DNA from 3 places in the Buttiauxella agrestis genome. Region 3 is predicted to be linked to each of the others. Evidence: predicted binding sites of a transcription regulator. Region 3 holds the regulator's gene; each other region holds the start of a gene.
What was found. The regulator LexA, encoded in region 3, represses DNA repair genes until DNA is damaged. The targets are predictions, from matches to a motif close to TNCTGTATGTACATACAGNA.

Region 1 (6,543 bases), 400 kb from region 3:
AAGTAAGTTTTGGGGGCACGCCTGAACCCTATAAAAGTGACGTGAAATACGATGTTGATTCCTTCAACAAACTGCGTGCTGAAATTGTTCGCCGTGGTCCGAAAGAAGCGGTGATTTATAAAGGTTTTGTCTCTAAAGGGGATAAAATTATCACTCCACAATACCAGTTAGTGAATATTGGCGGTTGGGGTGGGCTACCGGCAAAACACGCTTTTTACTGGGTAGTGGCTCCGGCTGATGAAGACGCGAAGAATGCACAATGTAGCTCGACCACCATACGTCCTCTTCCCGTTCAGTATGACAAAAATGGTTACTGGTCCTTGACGGTTTACAATGCTGAAGGCTGGGTTAAATCTGACCCATTTGTGATTAATTCACATCATGCCAAAGCGAATAAAGATGGCAGCTACACGCTTCATTTCAACTGTGGCGACAAGGCGATTAACAATTTCCAGACTACGAAGAACTGGAACGCATTAATGCGTGCCTACTTGCCAAATTCTGTTGACGATATTCTTAAATTCTCCAAAGACATGCAGGAGAATCATCCTGTCATTAGTCAGAAATAACCTGCTATTAAGAGAAGTATCGTCAGGTCGACGGTATTTCTCTCCCTCAGGTTAGACCGCCGATAATTATTTATTACCGTGGTGAGGCATAGTCCGTGAATCTAACAAAACTACTTTTTGCACTTTCTCTGCCATTGGTCGCACATGCTGCTGAAGAACACGCACCGGATGCCGCACAGGCAAATAACCCTCTGGCAAATATGACTGCATTCAATATGCAGAACTACTATATCGGCGATATCAGCGGGACGGACAAAGATGCCAACCAGTTCTGGTTTCGTTACGCACAGCCTTTTTCTCTGGGAGAAAGCAACTGGTTGTTACGTGCTTCTCTTCCCGTTAACACCTATCCTTCTCCGCCTGACGGAGGGCATCAGACCGGGCTGGGTGATCTGAACCTTTTCACGGCGTATCTGATTGATACAGGCAATCCGGCCATCAGTTTTGGCTTCGGGCCTCAGCTTACTGCACCAACCGCGACGGAAAATTCTCTCGGCAGCGAAAAATGGTCAGCTGGGCTGGTTAACGTACTCTTCGATGCCAGTTCACCCAAAATTCAGTACGGTTATCTGGCGTCATGGCAGCACAGCTTTGCCGGGGAAGGGGATCGCAGTGACGTAAACCTGGGCGCATTCCAGCCCTTTGTCTTCTATCAACTGGGCGGCGGTACCTATCTGAGATCTGCACCTATCTGGAACTATAACTTCCAGAATGACAGTTACGGCATCCCTCTGGGGCTGGGCGTGGGGCAGGTCATAAAACAGGGCAAGACGGTTTATAACTTCTTCATTGAGCCACAAGGCTCCGTTGCCGATCGCGGACCCGGGCAACCACGCTGGCAAGTTTTTGCCGGTCTGAACCTTCAGTTCAATTGACACGAAAGCGTATTACTCACTTATACCAGAGGTCATAATGATAAAAGTAAATGCCATACTGATGACGACATTGATAATGGGCTCTTCAGCATACGCTGCTCAAACAGTTACCCCAGAAAACTATGCCCGTGCCGAAGTTGACCTTTCTTATCAAAACGTGGTTAACGACGTTGGCAGCAATAAATTCCGTCATGATCGCACACTGATGCCGCTGGATAAGCAACCTGCAGTGACCATGAACCGCGACACAATTTACTCCTTTGGCGTCTACTATGTTCCGAATGGCACGACGGTAACGTTGCCAAAATCAAAAGATGGCCGCTACCAGTCGGCAATGATCATGCAGAATGATGACTTCACCGATCAGGTCTTTTATGGCCCGGGTACTTTTGAGATAAAATCAAAAACCGAGTTTGCGGCAATCGTGGTGCGCACTCAGGTGAATCCAGGCGATCCGCAGGATATTGACTATGTCCATAAGTTACAGGATGAAATAACCGTTAAATGGCCTGCAGGTACCAAAGTTAAGTCTTATACGCCTGTAGACTGGGATAAAGACAGCCTGATGACGTTGCGTAAACAGTACCAGGCTGAGGCTGCGAAATTACCTAACTTCAATGACACCGCAGGTGCACGGGGTAAAATTGACCCGAAAATGCTGCGTCTTAGCGCCTCTGTCGCGCTCGGTTTGCTTCCCGCAGAAGACGCAGTTTACCTCTATCGTGATTTTGGTCTGAGCGGGGATAAATGCTACAAAGCTACCTACAGCAAACCAGATTTCAATGAAGGTGGTTTCTTCTCCTTCACGATGTATGGTGCGGATAAATACCTGCACGATGAGAATTCTATTCTGAATAACCGCACCATTAAATTCGATCCGGATGGCAAATTCACTATTTACTATGGTCCTAAAAAGGTCTGCGGTACGCAGAAAAACTGGCTACCCACTCCTGGAGATAACTGGTATCTGGGAATGCGTATTTATCGCCCTGGGGAGTCTGTCATTAATGGTTCTTATACCGTACCGACACCTGTCGAAGTGAAATAAGATTGTGAACGCGGGCCAGGTAAAACTGGCCTTTGTGTATTCCCGATGTCTTTGCATCAGGTGTTTCTGTCGGAGTGACTCTTAACACTAAGCGCTCTTTCGGCGGCTGTGAGCGAAAAGCGGACACGCCAAGTATTAACACGAGCAGTAATACTCTTCAGTTGTCATATCGCTACGGCATGAAATCCCACAATTCATGGCCCAGTGTGTTTTAATACTGTTGGATTTCATCGTTCTAGGACAAGTTATGCTAATCATCTTCAGTGGTTTGCCTGGAAGCGGGAAAAGCACTATCGCTCAGGCTTTGACAAAGCAGTTAAATGCTCTTTACTTGCGAATCGACACGATTGAGCAGGCCATACTTAAAGCCGAAGAAGATGGCCGTGAAATGGGGCCTACTGGTTATTTTGTCGCTTACTCACTCGCCAGAGAAAACCTGCTATTAGGAGCAACAGTAATCACTGACTCAGTTAACCCACTGGCGTTAACCCGTGATGCCTATCGAGAAATAGCTTTATCGGCAAGAACCGATTTTTTAGAAATTGAGATCGTATGTTCCGATATGATTGAGCATCGTAAACGAGTGGAAACAAGGGTGTCACAAGTCGAGGGGTTAACCCTGCCAGATTGGAAATATGTTACCGATTTGACTTATGAACCATGGAACAGAGAACACCTCATTTTAGACTCGTACAGTTTATCCAGCGATGAATGTGTATCAAGGATCATCAAACTTCTTTCGCGATGACTTGGTCTTGAGAGGCTCCCCAACAATTATTATGGTGGGTAGTTAGCAATGTCCGCTCCTGGCACAAAGCTGCCTGTCAGATTAGGTTAAGCTCGTAGGCCGTAACAGAGTCAGACAAAATCTGAGCTAATACATATTACGGTACCCATGATTTTCCTATGTATGTAATCCCCATACAAACAATCCCATGCTATCAAACATGGGATCAAGGTTTGTACCATTTTCAGTAACTAACGCCAGCTCTCATCTTCCCAAACTTCCTGAAGTATATTATCCAGCGCTTCACGGTCAGAATCCTTATCAAACCCCACCAACTCTACGCCTGTCGTCGAACCTTTTTTGACTACGACATGCGTTGATGGGAAAACAGACTGTATTCGCCTGGTCAACTCGCCTTGGAAAGCATCTACAATCTGCTGGCCAATTTGTTGGTCTTTATCCAACGTGATGTTTACTCTTACCTCCCCCACTCGTTTTAATCTTTCTTCAAAGGGCGTAGGAGCAAAAACCACTGAAAAAGAGTCACTTTTTAATAAGTTCCCCCTCGCAATTTCAGCAATTAAATTCAAGGCAATTTCACGGTCTCTTTCCTGACAAGCGCCTTCAGCCGTTAAACGCGCAATCATTTCGACCCGCTCAATCATAACGTGCTCATTCAACTCTCTATCCACACATCCTCCATCGCGAGATACTGTATATAAACACAGTAACATAAATTAACTGAATGTGCGAAATGAAATCATCAAGAAATACATTGTATGTGCATGATAAAGATGAATATTAATGGCACTTTTTCATGGCTGACTCTGCTAAATACGTTACACGGCTTACGATTTCCTGAGCTTTAGCATGATATTTCCTGGCCTTTGCATGTTGGGATGGAGCAGCGGAAAAGATTTCTCCAGCGGCCGAACCTTTCAGCCATTTACCATCAAAGCTACTGCGACCACCGGCAATCAGGTGCAACGCTTCGCCCCGGCTAATGGTAACGCCAGTGGTCAAATGTATCTCGCTGACCGTTTTTTCTATCACACCGTTCTGCTCATCCAGTCCGTGAATAAATTTTCTTCCGGTAGGCGATTTGGGCTTCCTTATTCGGTTCGTCAACTCTCGTTTTTCACGCCGACTAAGTGGATTTAATAAATCCAACTCCGGTAGGTCGCTTTCGCTTCCCGTACAGTTATTGACAGAACTCCGAGAGGGCGAAGGTTCGCCCTTAACGTCAACGGCCAAATCAACAGCACGTTTCGGGACAATCTTCCACTGCGTGAGTCGGGTTAAAATCGGAGCATCAGAACCTATGGCGGCATCATAGACACCACGAATCAAGACGGTTTCCTCTCCGTACTGGTTCAGGTCGTCGCGTGCCTCATAAAGTGTACGCACCTGTAAATCGTCGCGGCGCACAAACGGGCCGCCCTGCGCATTAACATAGCCAGCCCAATCACCGGCGTCAGCTGCATCATGCACGGCAGCAAATTCAACGCTCAAGCCATGAGCCGCATTGGTATCAGCCATGCGGCGTAATTCACGATAAACCGTAACCGGCGCACCGCCGAGAAATTGAAATTGACGGATATGCCAGCGCGCCGCCCAGGCCGAAACGGCGGGAGCTGTTTCTTTCAGCAACTCGCCGCTTTCGTCATCTTTTTCATTGTCGAGTGCATAGCCATCAATGTTTTTAGAAATGTATTTAGCGATATAGCCTGTAGCGCTACCTTTCTCCGGATCTATTGCCTCGGCATGGAAACGCGCCTTTCTGGCCTTTTCACTTTTCAGCTCGGTAAAGTCTTCTTTCCAGGCATAATCACGAATAATACAGCGAACGCGCTCCACATCTTCCGGCAGCATGAACATGAGCATATGCCAGTGCGGTGTCGCATCGTGGTGAGGTTCGGCGACACGTATCCCGAAGATACGAATTTCTTCGCGGTGTAGTTTGGCGCGGATACGCGCCCACAAATCGGTTAAATAACACTGAGTGTCAGCAGGGCTGGCACCCCTCCATTTAGCGTTACGGTAGCCAGCTTTTGTTGTGGCGTGATATTTTGATGGTGCTGTGATTGTGTAGAACTCGCCGACGTAGCCAAGCTCATTGCAGATATTTTCAAACCCTCGGATGCGGGTCATCAGTTCACAACGACGGATGGCGGGGTTAGCAACAGAACCATCATATTTTTCAATCAGGCTGATGCGATTGCCGTCCTCGTCCTCAAGCTCTAGCCCTTTAAGAAACTCGCGCGTGCGACGCTTTTGCTCTCGCCAGTCTGTGACACAGTTTTTACTTGCGTAAACCTGCTTAATCTTGCTCACAGTCCCAACCGCAATTTGCAGGTGCTCACGCCATGATGAAGCGACACGACGAAGGCGGCTACGCCACCACGTCTCTGTAAACATGCGGATAACCGCCGGGGCAATATCATCCTGATCCACATACTTCTTTGCTACTCGCTCCCAATGCGGAGGGGTGACATTGAACTGCAATGCAATTAAGCCTGCCTGGTTATACCAGGTATAAAGAGTTTTTAGCTCACCAAAACCCGAGTCATTAATATTTGCCAGCTCAGAGCGGGTAAAGTTCGCGATATCAGCGGCCAATAAATCAATGTCAGCTCGGGACATGTCCGGCAGGCAATTATATCGGCCAATCATATTGATTAGCCGTAAATCCATATATTCATGTATTTCGGTATCAATGCGGCAGCCAGCAATCCCGGTGTTAACACCAGCACTAACACCAGCAACATGATATTTGCTTGTAACAAGCTCAATGCGCGACAATACCTTTTTGCAAAAGCTAATTAAAAAAGCATTGGCTCGCCGATTCCCCTGCTCCCGCTCAATCATTTCCACAGTGCGATAAACATCGAAACGAATACTTTTAGGAAGACGAGAAATAGCTTTTCTTGCATGCAGCAAAGCTGCGAACATACGGTCGCGGCGGTGTTGTTGCTCATATGTTAGGTATGGGCTGGCTATTGCTGACCGTGGAGCATTCCAAGGATAAGCATAATTTACCGTGGTGCTAGGCGTCAGCATAATTGCCTTTTATGGCCTCGCTACATAAGCGCCCTACACGCTCAATCTCTGCCGCCATAACATGAAGAGAAGAGATATCAGAACCTTGAATATGATGATGAACCAGACCAGAAATGAGCTGGTTCAGCTTCGGGTAATAACCGATAGTATCGAGCCATTCCTCACCGGCTTTTTTTCCTGACTTTACGACCTTCTTCTCATTCAGAATGAATTGATATTGGTCGCTGGTAATCACCCATTTGTCGCCAATTTCGATACGAATGC
Region 2 (6,543 bases), 700 kb from region 3:
AGGTGAGATCTATATGGGTTGCGCAGGCGGGATTGATTTTATCTCCACGCTGCCACTGCAACGCGAAGCGGTTCCTGCGGGTTACGAAACCTACAAGCTGACCATCAAAGGCCTGAAAGGCGGCCACTCAGGTGCAGAAATTCACCTGGGTCTGGGCAATGCCAACAAATTGCTGGCGCGTTTCTTGTTCGCACATGCGGCAGAACTGGATGCACGTCTGATTGATTTGAACGGCGGCACGCTGCGTAACGCTATTCCGCGTGAAGGCTCTGCAATTGTCGCAGTCCCTGCCGATAAAGCAGCACAATTCAAAGAGCTGGCAGCTAAGTTCCTGTCAATTCTGCAAAATGAATTGGGTGCCGTTGAGAAAAACACCACCGTCCTGGTTGAAGCAATCACCACCGACAAAGCTGCGCTAACAGCAAAAAGTCGTGATGCTTTCATTAACCTGCTCAATGCCATGCCAAACGGTGTTATCCGTAATTCAGACGCGGTGAAAGGTGTAGTGGAAACCTCCCTGAACGTGGGTGTGGTCTCAATGACTGATGAAAGCGCAGAAATTATCTGCCTGATTCGCTCCCTGATTGATAGCGGCAAAGACTATGTGGTCGGCATGCTCGAGGCATTAGGTCAGTTGGCTGGCGCACAAAGTGTTGCCAAAGGCAGCTACCCAGGCTGGCAGCCAGACGCTGACTCCCCAGTGATGGGGCTGGTACGTGAAACTTACCAGAAGCTGTTCAACAAAACGCCAAACATCATGGTCATCCATGCCGGTCTGGAATGTGGGCTGTTCAAAAAACCTTATCCTGAGATGGACATGGTTTCTATTGGGCCGACCATTACGGGTCCACACTCCCCGGATGAACAAGTTCATATCGCAAGCGTAGGCCAGTACTGGATCCTGCTGACGGAATTGCTGAAAGCTATTCCAGTCAAATAAGCGGAATAAAGATGCTTTCAAACCCTCTCAATGAGAGGGTTTTTTATAGCCCCAGAACCAGTTGGCGCTCCATCTGCGGGTCCAGCAAAGTCACATGCAGCCCCACCAACCTGACTCCCCGCCCTCCCCGCCGCTCTTCCCAAGTTTGCTTCGCGGTAGCGATTAAATCGGCTTTATTCAACTGAGGCCAGACATGTTCCTGAGTGGTTTGCTGGAAATCATTAAACTTGAGTTTGATACCCTGCCGGGCAATCAATAAATCAGGCTTCACCTTTATCAGCCGCCGCTCCAGCTCCGAATAAAGTTGTTCAATAATGGCCTCACACTCACGCCATTCATGAATATCTTCGGCCAGCGTTTTCTCAACACCTACCGATTTGCGCTGGCGATCATTGTTAATTTCACGCTCATCAATACCCTGGCTTCGCTCCCAAAGTACCCGCCCGAACTTACCAAAGCGTTTGAGCAAAGACGCTAAATCCGTTTTCTGTACATCGGCACACGTCCGCAAGCCCAGGCTTTCCAGTTTTCCCGCAGTCACTTTGCCAACACCTGGAATTTTGCCAAGCGGCAAAGTTTGCAAAAACGCAGGGATTTCTTCTGGAGTGATGACGTATTGCCCGTCGGGCTTATTAAGATCTGATGCTATTTTCGCGAGAAATTTAACCGGAGCGATCCCCGCTGAAGCGGTGAGATTAAGTTCATCTGAAATGGTCTGGCGAATTTCTTTCGCCATAAGAGTGGCCGAACCGTGACAGTTCAGGCTATCGGTCACATCCAGATAGGCTTCATCCAGAGACAGAGGTTCAATAAGCGTGGTGTAGCGGCTAAATATTTCACGGATATGGTTGGATGCTTCTTTGTAGGCGTCAAAGCGCCCAGGCAAAAGCGTCAGATGCGGGCACAATTTGAGTGCCATGGCGGTCGACATTGCGCTGTGCACGCCAAATTTACGTGCTGGATAATTTGCTGTGCTGATAACCCCGCGCCGCTGCGCACTGCCACCGATAGCCAATGGAATATCCCGCAAGCTCGGGTTATCACGCATCTCAACGGCTGCAAAAAAGCAGTCCATATCAACATGAATGATTTTACGCATACTTTTTCACACCAGTTTCGATACTGGATAAGTATACAGTTAAACTATAATTGAGGGAAGTCAGAAAGAAAACCTCCCGCAGATGCAGGAGGTTTCAGAAGGCTTAAATAATGCGGTTTTGCTGAAGTTTTGCCTGCCGCTCCGCTTTTGCGATTCGTTTCTTACGTGCATCGCAAGGTTCAGGGCAATTGCAGACTTTCTCCATGCCTAGCGCGGCAATACCACCACAGCTACCCTGAAGCGTTTTGCGCTTCACGATAACGCCCAGTGACATACCAAATATCACCAGAATAAAAATGGCAAAAGTGGCTAAAAATACAGTCAGCATAACGACTCCCGTCAGCCGCCGAAGTCATCAAGCATGATGTTCTCATCCTCGACACCCAGGTCTTTGAGCATTTTGATAACCGCAGCATTCATCATTGGCGGCCCACACATATAGAATTCGCAGTCTTCTGGAGCTGGATGGCTACGAAGATAGTTTTCCAGTAATACGTTGTGGATGAAGCCAGTGTAGCCCGTCCAGTTATCTTCTGGTTGCGGATCAGAAAGCGCCACATTGAAGGTAAAGTTCGGGTTTTCCTGCGCCAGTTTTTCAAACTCATCTTCGTAGAACATTTCTCGCAGAGAACGAGCGCCGTACCAGAAGCTGATTTTGCGGGTGCTATGAAGGCGTTTAAGCTGATCAAAGATGTGTGAACGCATTGGCGCCATACCGGCCCCACCGCCAATAAACACCATTTCCGCATCCGTTTCCTTGGCGAAGAACTCACCAAACGGCCCGGAAATTGTCACTTTATCGCCCGCTTTCAGCGACCAGATGTACGAGGACATTATGCCTGGAGGAGCATCTGGCACATTCGGTGGAGGCGTAGCAATACGCACGTTCAGCATGATGATGCCAGCTTCATCCGGGTAGTTCGCCATCGAGTAAGCGCGGACACACGGCTCTTTCACCACTGATTTGAAACGGAAAAGGTTAAACTTATCCCAGTCACCGCGATATTCCTGCGGAACATCGAAGTCCTGGTAGTTAACTTCATGAGGCGGGCTTTCAATCTGGATATACCCACCGGCACGGAACGGCACAACTTCGCCATCAGGAATACGCAGCTTGAGCTCTTTGATGAAAGTCGCTTTGTTATCGTTGGAGATAACTTCGCATTCCCATTTTTTAACGCCAAAGATTTCCTCTGGCAGCTCAATTTTCATGTCCTGTTTAACGGCAACCTGACAGGCAAGACGGCAACCCTCTTTCGCTTCACGCTTGGTGATGTGCGAAAGCTCGGTCGGCAGAATATCACCGCCCCCCTCTTTAATGGTCACACGACATTGCCCACACGAACCGCCGCCGCCACAAGCCGAAGAGATGAAAATCCCTTGGTTTGAAAGCGTATTCAGCAGCTTGTCGCCAGCCGGAGCATGGAACTGTTTGTCTGCTTCGTTGTTAATTTCGATCAGCACGTCGCCTGAGTTCACAAGCTTTGACTTGGCAAACAAAATCAACAACGCCAGAGCCAAAACAATTAGCGTGAACATCACCACGCCAAGAATAATTTCCATACGTTTATGCCCTTATAGCTGCACACCGGAGAATGACATAAAGCCCAGCGCCATCAATCCAGTGGTGATAAAGGTAATTCCTAAGCCACGCAATCCTGCGGGCACATTGGCATATTTCATCTTTTCGCGGATCCCCGCCATCGCGACAATGGCCAGCATCCAGCCCACTCCGGAACCCACGCCGTAGACAATGGATTCACCGAAGCTGTAATCACGCTGCACCATAAACGACACGCCACCGAAGATGGCGCAGTTAACGGTAATGAGCGGCAGGAAGATACCCAACGCGTTATAAAGTGCCGGGAAGAAACGATCGAGGATCATCTCAAGAATCTGAACTAACGCCGCAATCACACCGATAAAGGTGATGAAGTTCAGGAAGCTGAGATCAACGCCTTCAACCAGTGCGCCGTCACGAAGCACCAGGTTATAAACCAGGTTGTTCGCAGGCACGGCAATCCCTAACACCACGGTCACTGCGATACCCAATCCAAATGCAGTGGAAACCTTTTTGGAAACTGCAAGGAAGGTACACATACCAAGGAAGAACGCGAGCGCCATGTTTTCAATAAACACTGCGCGCACAAACAGACTAATCATATGTTCCATAGTCAGTTAGTCCTTTTCCTGCTGCGCAGGCTTAAGCGTACGCAAGGCCCAAATCAGCAGGCCGATTATAAAGAACGCACTCGGCGCTAACAGGAACATCCCGTTTGGCTGATACCAGCCACCGTTCTGAACCGTTTCCAGCACCGTGATACCAAAGAGTTTACCGCTGCCGATAAGCTCACGCAGGAAGCCAACCAGCAAAAGAATCACGCCATAGCCCAGGCCGTTACCAATACCATCCATAAAGCTCGCCAGCGGCGGTGACTTCATGGCGTAGGCTTCAGCACGTCCCATCACGATACAGTTAGTGATGATCAGGCCGACGAAGACGGAAAGCTGTTTGGAAATCTCGTAAGCATAAGCACGCAGGATCTGATCCACGACGATAACTAACGAAGCAATGATCGCCATCTGCACAATGATTCGCACACTATTAGGGATCAGGTTACGGATCATTGAGATGAACATGCTGGAAAACGCCGTCACCACTGTTACCGCGATGGTCATTACGAATGCCGTTTCCAGCTTAGTCGTGACCGCCAGCGCCGAACAGACACCGAGTATTTGCAAGGCAATCGGGTTGTTATCCACCAGCGGACTAACCAGAACCCGTTTGACCTCTTTCATGTCTGAAATATCAGCCATTATTGAGCGCTCCTTCACGTACTTGTTTCAGGAAAGGACCAAAACCAAGTTCACCCATCCAGAAATCAAAAGTATGTTGTACCCCGTTTGCTGTCAGCGTCGCGCCAGACAAACCATCCACACTATATTCATCGCCCTGACGCGCTCCGCCTTTCACCACGCGTAGTGCAGGCTTGCCGTTGTCATCCAGCAATTTCTTACCAATCCATTGCGCACGCCAGTTCGGGTTTTCAACCTCACCACCCAACCCAGGGGTTTCGCCCTGGTCGTAGTAAGTGATGCCTTTCACCGTCCGGCCATCAGTTTGCAGCGAAACAAAGGCATACATCATCGACCACAAGCCTTTGCCATAAACTGGCAACACGACTTCCTTCACTTTGTTTTGCTCATCACGCACCAGATAAATTTCGACAATATTGCTGCGATGTTTTATCCCGGCACGGTCTTCGCCTGAAGAGAGCGTGACGCTTTGTTCAGGGTCACGCAGCGCCGCAGCCTGGTCAAATTTAGACGAGTCTTTATCCAGCAGCTCACCACTTTTCAGATCGAGTAAACGCGGTGTAATACGTGATTCGTAGATTGTTTTGACATCTTCGCCGGTCATTTTTGGCGTTGCTAAGCCAGCAACATCCAGGATGTTACGCTGCTTATCGAGCGCTTTTTGCTCCTGCTGGCGAGCTTTCAGCCCCACAGCAGAGCCAGCCACCACAACGGAACACACCAGGCAAAGCACCAGCACCACCAGCAACGTTCTGCCAATGCTATCGTTACTTTTTACTTCAGCCACGCGACTTCCTCCGCTTGATATTGGCTTGCACCACCAGATAATCGAACAGCGGTGCAAAGAGGTTGGCGAACAGAATCGCCAGCATCATCCCTTCTGGATAGGCCGGGTTTACAACTCGAATCAGGACACACATCACACCGATAAGCGCCCCATACCACCATTTACCTTTATTGGTAAACGAGGCTGAAACCGGATCGGTTGCCATGAACATCATGCCGAAAGCAAAACCACCCAGCACGAGGTGCCAGTACCACGGCATGGCAAATAGAGGGTTTGTCGCAGAACCAATGAAGTTAAACAAAGTGGCAGTGGCAATCATGCCAAGCAGAACACCCGCCACGATGCGCCAGGAAGCGACGCGGCCAAACAGGATTATCGCGCCACCAATCAGGATCATCAGCGTGGAAACTTCACCAATGGAACCCGGTATGTTACCGAGGAAAGCATCCATCCAGGTGACAGGTTGGCCGGTGACAACATTGACTAATGCTTCACCGCCGCCATGGGACCACTGCGAAAGTGGTGTTGCCCCAGAGAAACCGTCAGCCGCAGTCCACACCAGGTCACCCGAGATTTGCGCCGGGTAGGCAAAGAACAGGAACGCACGACCCGCCAGTGCAGGGTTCAGGAAGTTACGGCCAGTTCCACCAAAGATCTCTTTAGCAATGACCACACCGAAACTAATCCCCAATGCCGCTTGCCAGAGAGGTAACGTCGGTGGAACCACCAGCGCAAACAGGATGGAGGTCACGAAGAAACCTTCGTTAACTTCATGTTTACGGATGATGGCAAATAGCACTTCCCAGAAACCGCCTACCAGGAATACCGTGATGTAAATTGGCAGGAAGAACACGGCCCCAAGGGTCATCATGCTTAACCAGCCAGCATCCGGCGTGAAGT
Region 3 (6,543 bases):
AATCGCTTCGATTGGATCGATTGAATCACGCCACTCAGGAACACGCTGATTGAGGAATGTCATCAACGGCATCGGTTCGCCGAAGTTCACATAGCCCTGGCCGAGGTTACGCAGCTTGCTCAGCCCGCGCACCATCTGCATAAAGCTCTCTTTTTCTTTAGTCGCACCGCGCAGTTCTTTGGCGTAAGTCCCCACTTCCATTACATGCTCGTAGCCAATGTAAATTGGCACCAATGTAATTGGACGAGTACCGCCGCGCAGCATGGCCTGAATGGTCATCGACAGCGTGCCGGTTTTCGGGTCAAGCAAACGCCCGGTACGGGAACGCCCACCTTCCACAAAGTATTCAACGGAATAGCCACGGCTAAACAGCTCGCCAAGATATTCACGGAACACGGTGGAATAGAGTTTGCTGCCTTTAAAGGTACGGCGAATAAAGAACGCGCCCAGGCGACGGAAAATCGGGCCTGCTGGCCAGAAATTCAGGTTGATACCCGCCGCGATGTGCGGAGGAACTAACCCCTGGTGATAAAGCACGTAAGACAGCAGCATGTAGTCCATGTGGCTGCGGTGGCAGGGCACATAGACAATCTCGTGGCCGTCATGAGCCAGTTGGCGCACACGCTCAGCGTTGTGAACGTTAATGCCCTGGTACAAACGGTTCCACGTCAGACCTAACACGCGGTCGGTCAAACGAACGGCTTCATAAGAGAAGTTGGCCGCAATTTCTTCCATCAGCGCGACAGCATTTTGCTGCGCCTTTTCATGGGAGATTTTCTTGCTACGCGCTTCGTCTTCTACCGCGCGGGCGATAGCTTTTGATGCCAGAAGTTTGTTAAACAGATCCTGGCGTACCGGCAGACGCGGCCCGACAGTCGCCAGGCGCTGACGTGCGAAGTGCATACGTGCCACTCGCGCCAGTTTCTGAGCGATTTTTTTATCTGTACCGTGATCGGTTGCCATCTGGCGCAGCGAAACCGGTGCAGAAAAACGCACAAAGCTGTCGCGGCCAAGCCAGGAGACGGCGAAGAATTTCTGAATGCCGTTGAGCATTCTTAATGGCGGATTCACTTCGCCTTTTTCGCGCCCCGGTGAACGGCCAAACATGACCGAAACAGGCACCATCTGCACATCCAGATTTGGATTGCTACGGTGCAAATCGAGGTAATCATGGAACAGCTTGATCGACTCTTCTTTTGGCGTGTAATAAGTGAATACACGCGGCCCGCCATGGATAAAGACATAGCGCGGCAGCACCGCTCCGTCGATTTCTAACGGCTCGAGAGGGTCGGGCAAGTTATGCGCGAGGCATTGAGCGCGCAGGGTTAATAAGTCCGCCTTTGAGTTATAGGGCAGCACGTACATTATTGGACGTGTGGGATCTAAGCCCAGTTCGGCTTGTGGATCTGCCGGAATAGACTTGCTCTTTACCAGAACGCCTAATGGTAAATTAAGTAATTTGTAGTAGATTCTTGGCCAGCCTGACATAAACGATGTAAAGCCTCAGGTTAATGATGCAAATTCGCCGCAAGAATATCAGAATCTGACCCAGATTTCTGTGGCGTTATAATTTTGACAAGCATTGATGCAAATAATTTGAAAAGGTTGCCCAAAATGGCGAGTAGTACCACTGGACTTACCCGTATTATCAAAGCTGCAGGCTATTCATGGAAAGGGCTAAAAGCGGCCTGGATCAACGAAGCTGCTTTCCGCCAGGAGGGCGTTTCGGCTGTCATCGCCATCGCTATTGCCTGCTGGTTAGATGTTGACCCTATTACCCGTATTTTACTGATTGGTTCAGTCGTGCTGGTGATGATTGTCGAAATCCTCAATAGCGCTATTGAGGCCCTCGTTGACCGTGTTGGTACTGACTATCACGAGCTTTCCGGGCGAGCGAAAGATATGGGCTCAGCCGCTGTATTAATCGCCATTATCCTTGCAGTAATTACCTGGGTCACGCTGCTTTGGCAGCATTTGCGATAGTCTTTCCAGAATAGTTAAGTGCCTGGTTTTTTGCTTAATTTGTGGTTCCAAATTCGCCTTTAACTGTATATACTCACAGCATAACTGTATAAACACCCAGGGGGCGGAATGAAAGCGTTAACTACCAGGCAGCAAGAGGTGTTTGATCTTATTCGGGATCATATCAGCCAGACCGGCATGCCACCGACACGTGCCGAGATTGCTCAACGTCTGGGGTTCCGTTCACCGAACGCTGCTGAAGAACATTTAAAAGCTCTCGCCCGTAAAGGCGTGATTGAGATTGTTTCCGGCGCTTCGCGTGGCATTCGCTTGCTGGTGGAAGAGATCACCGGCATCCCGCTGGTTGGGCGCGTCGCTGCGGGTGAACCACTCCTTGCGCAGCAGCATATCGAAGGCCATTACCAGGTAGATCCTTCACTGTTCAAACCGAATGCCGACTTCCTGCTGCGCGTCAGTGGGATGTCTATGAAAGACATCGGTATTATGGACGGTGATTTACTGGCGGTGCATAAAACTCAGGATGTGCGTAACGGCCAGGTTGTGGTGGCGCGCATTGATGATGAAGTGACAGTTAAACGTTTGAAACAGCAGGGGAATACCGTTCACCTGCTGCCAGAAAACAGCGAATTCGAGCCGATAGTGGTTGACCTGCGCGAGCATAACTTCTCGATTGAAGGGCTGGCTGTTGGCGTAATTCGCAACGGTGACTGGCTGTAAAATCTCTTTAGGTGATGCGCATTTAAGTGCGCATCACTGTCTTAATTCTCTTTGATCTCCTTCAGGAGAGGTCATGCAATTATTCTCCACAGCGGATCGTGCGCTCTGGCGCCTCGCTTTACCCATGATTTTCTCCAACATTACCGTCCCGCTGCTTGGCCTTGTCGATACCGCCGTTATTGGTCATCTGGATAGTCCTGTTTATTTGGGCGGCGTTGCCATTGGTGCGACAGCAACCAGCTTCCTGTTTATGTTATTGCTGTTTCTGCGCATGAGTACCACCGGCTTAACCGCCCAGGCCTTTGGTGCAAACAACCCCTCCGCTTTAGCTCGCGCACTGGTTCAGCCTTTATTGCTGGCACTCGGAGCGGGTATTGCCATTGTCTTGCTGCGCGAACCGCTAATCTCACTGGCTCTGCGTATTGTCGGTGGTAATCAGGATGTGCTCTATCAAGCGCGACGTTTTCTTGAGATTCGTTGGCTAAGCGCCCCGGCTTCCCTGGCTAATTTGGTCTTGCTCGGCTGGTTGCTGGGCGTTCAATACGCACGCGCGCCGGTTATCTTGTTAGTGGTCGGTAACGTTCTGAATATTGTGCTCGACGTGTGGCTGGTGATGGGGCTGCATATGAATGTTCAGGGGGCTGCACTCGCTACCGTCACGGCTGAATACGCCACATTTATCATCGGCTTGCTCATGGTGAAAAAGGTCATGGGCCTGCGTGGAATCAGTGGTGAAATACTCAAACAGGCTTGGCGCGGTAATGTTCGGCGCTTGTTGGCGCTTAACCGTGACATCATGCTCCGCTCGCTGTTATTACAGATTTGCTTTGCCTCCGTGACCATCTTTGGCGCGCGTTTGGGCAGTGAAATCGTCGCGGTGAATGCGGTACTAATGACGTTGCTGACCTTCACCGCTTACGCGCTCGATGGTTTTGCCTATGCCGTTGAGGCGCATTCCGGGCAGGCTTATGGGGCCAGAAATCGGGGGCAATTACTCGAAGTCTGGGGGGCTGCATGTCGCCAGGCAGGTTTAGTCGCGCTGGCATTCGCCGCCGTTTATGCCTTGTTGGGTGAGCAAATTGTTTCCCTTTTGACGTCAATTGCTGAGCTGCAACGGCAAGCGGATATCTATTTGTATTGGCAGATAATTTTACCCGTTGTCGGCGTGTGGTGCTATTTGCTTGATGGCATGTTTATTGGTGCAACTCGAGGGACTGAAATGCGCAATAGCATGGCTGTCGCGGCGTTGGGCTTTGGCCTGTCGATGTTTACCGTACCGTATTTAGGCAACCACGGGCTGTGGCTTTCGCTGGCTGTATTCCTTGCGTTACGAGGTTTGTCGCTGGGCTGGATATGGCGTCGCCACTGGCAGAAAAACACCTGGTTTAACAATGTTCAAAATTAAGCCGTTAGGTTAAACATTCTTAGTTTTCCCCATACCGCCATATCCTTGACTACAATTATTTCCACGTCCAGCAGAAACAGGGTGTCAGCCAAACGGAAGCACCCGGACGATGGTAATTTTTTGTTAGTAATTTTTCACCGAACGATGAGGATATTATTATGAATAAAGACGAAATCGGCGGTAACTGGAAACAGTTCAAAGGCACAGTAAAAGAGAAATGGGGCAAACTGACTGACGATGATATGACCGTCATTGAAGGGAAACGCGATCAGCTTGTCGGCAAAATCCAGGAACGTTATGGATATGAAAAGGATAAGGCAGAGGAAGAGGTCGTTGATTGGGAAACTCGCAACAAATACCGTTGGTAATTAGTTTCCCTCAGATGTGTTAACTCTCAGCCCTGCCCAGGTACACGGACGTACCAAATACCCTAACGCGACTTCTTCTTTGACTGAATCGAATGGTCATGCCCACACGCTTCCGGGTGGCTACACGCTTCAACCTCCGCACAAGCACTGCACAATCCATGCGCCTCAATAACATTATGATGCAGAGCAAAGCCTGATTGGGCTGCTAATTGCTGCATAATATCTTCTACGCCTTCCGCACCCTGTTCTTTCACCGCGCCACATCGGTCGCAGATAAACATGGCTGATGAGTGAGTCGGTTGATCAAAAAGATGGCATAAAACATAGCTGTTGGTTGACTCTACACGGTGTACAAAACCTTGTTCGAGAAGAAAATCGAGCGCACGATACACCGTCGGGGGTTTAGCTTGCGGTTCGCTGGCACGCAGTAAATCCAGCAAGTCATAAGCGCTGATTGCACCTGCCTGCTGTGTCAGCAAACGCAGCACTTCAAGGCGTTGTGGCGTCAGGCGCACATTACGCTGCTCGCATAGTTTTTCAGCCTGCGCTAACACGTTTTGTGAAGTCGTGATGTCCATCAGCATTCCCCTGTAGATTAGCCCTACACTTTACCACAATGCGCAAAAAACGCCGAATGGTGCGCCATTCTGGTCACATCCTTTTGAGATGACTATCCCGGAGTTTGTTATGAATAAACCTGATTGCATTCGCCACTGGAAAGAACTGGAAGGTGAAGATGATTCAACCTATCCCGATAGCACTGAATTATTTTCCATTGGCGCGCCGCTGGCTCGCAAACTAGGTTTAACACGCCTGGGGATTCATCACGAACGCCTGCTACCCGGCCGCCGGACTTCTTATCCCCATGCCGAAAGCAGTGAAGAAGAGTTTGCTTATGTCCTGGAAGGGCATCCACAAGTGTGGATTAACGGGCACCTCTATGCGCTGGAACCAGGTGATAGTGTCGGTTTCCCGGCAGGGACAGGCGTTTGCCATACTTTTATTAATAACACCGAACATGAAGTTCGGTTGCTGATTGTCGGCGAAGCCAATAAAGCGGAAAACAGAATTTACTACCCCTTAAACCCCTCTTACGCAGCACAACGTAAAGATCGCTGGATTGACCATCCGCCGCAATTCTTTGGTCAGCATGATGGTCTGCCTTCCCGAAAAACGAACGGTAAACTATAAATAAGTCTGCAAAGGAATTTTGAACCGATAATCCTGATGGATAGAAACAGGATTTCTATGGGCGAAACAGCTCACTTTTTAACTTTTTATTCACAGCAATAGTCTGCCTGCGTTCAGTCATAACTGGCGGGGGCTAGTTATTACAACTGATCAACAGACGAGCGGTGAATGAAAAAAATTAAAAGTTTGGTGGCGCTTAGCGCTGCATCTTTATTTGTGGCAAATCCGGTCTTCGCGGCTGGCACCTGGGCTGAAGCACGTAGTGATGCAATGGGGGGCACAGGTGTTGCCTCCGCAAGTTATGGCAGTGGTGTACTCACCAACCCCGCCTTGCTGGCAAAGGCAAAGGAGGATGACACGGTGACGGTAATTCTGCCGGCGGTCAGCGGGCAAATTACTGATAAAGATAATCTGCAGGATCAGATTGATGAAATTAGCGATAAGGTCGATCAATACAAAAATGTTATCGACGATCTTACCCTGCAGGATATCCTGTTAAACCCAAATGGGTCACTCAATCAGCTTCAGGGGGCGGCGGGCGATCTGGCTGGTGAACTAAACGATCTGAAAGGGAAAACCGCAAACGCTAAAGCGGGGGCGAGCATCGCAGTCAGCATTCCGAATGACGTGCTTTCGGTGGCATTTGTTGCGAAAGCTTATGCGCGTGCGCACGTCAGTTCCTCTATTGATCAACAAGATATTGATTACCTCAACGGCATTGCTAATTCTAATGTTGTTGCAGGTGGGGTGGCGTTGGACGCCGCTATTAACGGCTCCGATGCTATTACCAGCCAGCTGAACTCTACCGCATCAGGTCGCGCTGCTATTGTCTCCGACTATGGTGTAGCGTTGGCGAAGCAGTTTGATCTGGGTGGCGTA

Region 1: the regulator LexA is predicted to act here: its motif matches at 3,930-3,949, upstream of DY231_RS19975 (DinI-like family protein).
Region 2: the regulator LexA is predicted to act here: its motif matches at 2,061-2,080, upstream of dinB (DNA polymerase IV).

The regions. Positions count from the first base shown of each region.
Region 1 covers NZ_UIGI01000001.1:4,229,121-4,235,663, forward strand. The annotation lists gene DY231_RS19955 (DUF1214 domain-containing protein) at 1-569, shown strand, start outside; gene DY231_RS19960 (hypothetical protein) at 665-1,444, shown strand; gene DY231_RS19965 (DUF1214 domain-containing protein) at 1,482-2,492, shown strand; gene DY231_RS19970 (P-loop nucleotide/nucleoside kinase family protein) at 2,740-3,240, shown strand; gene DY231_RS19975 (DinI-like family protein) at 3,471-3,911, opposite strand; gene DY231_RS19980 (replication endonuclease) at 4,021-6,279, opposite strand; gene DY231_RS25250 (DUF5405 family protein) at 6,266-6,543, opposite strand, start outside.
Region 2 covers NZ_UIGI01000001.1:3,932,589-3,939,131, forward strand. The annotation lists gene pepD (beta-Ala-His dipeptidase) at 1-940, shown strand, start outside; gene dinB (DNA polymerase IV) at 984-2,039, opposite strand; gene nqrM ((Na+)-NQR maturation NqrM) at 2,143-2,367, opposite strand; gene nqrF (NADH:ubiquinone reductase (Na(+)-transporting) subunit F) at 2,379-3,602, opposite strand; gene nqrE (NADH:ubiquinone reductase (Na(+)-transporting) subunit E) at 3,615-4,211, opposite strand; gene DY231_RS18575 (NADH:ubiquinone reductase (Na(+)-transporting) subunit D) at 4,218-4,856, opposite strand; gene DY231_RS18580 (Na(+)-translocating NADH-quinone reductase subunit C) at 4,849-5,643, opposite strand; gene DY231_RS18585 (NADH:ubiquinone reductase (Na(+)-transporting) subunit B) at 5,636-6,543, opposite strand, start outside.
Region 3 covers NZ_UIGI01000001.1:4,631,542-4,638,084, reverse strand. The annotation lists gene plsB (glycerol-3-phosphate 1-O-acyltransferase PlsB) at 1-1,488, opposite strand, end outside; gene DY231_RS21925 (diacylglycerol kinase) at 1,615-1,983, shown strand; gene lexA (transcriptional repressor LexA) at 2,092-2,700, shown strand; gene dinF (MATE family efflux transporter DinF) at 2,774-4,105, shown strand; gene DY231_RS21910 (CsbD family protein) at 4,264-4,473, shown strand; gene zur (zinc uptake transcriptional repressor Zur) at 4,536-5,051, opposite strand; gene DY231_RS21900 (cupin domain-containing protein) at 5,161-5,664, shown strand; gene DY231_RS21895 (conjugal transfer protein TraF) at 5,833-6,543, shown strand, end outside.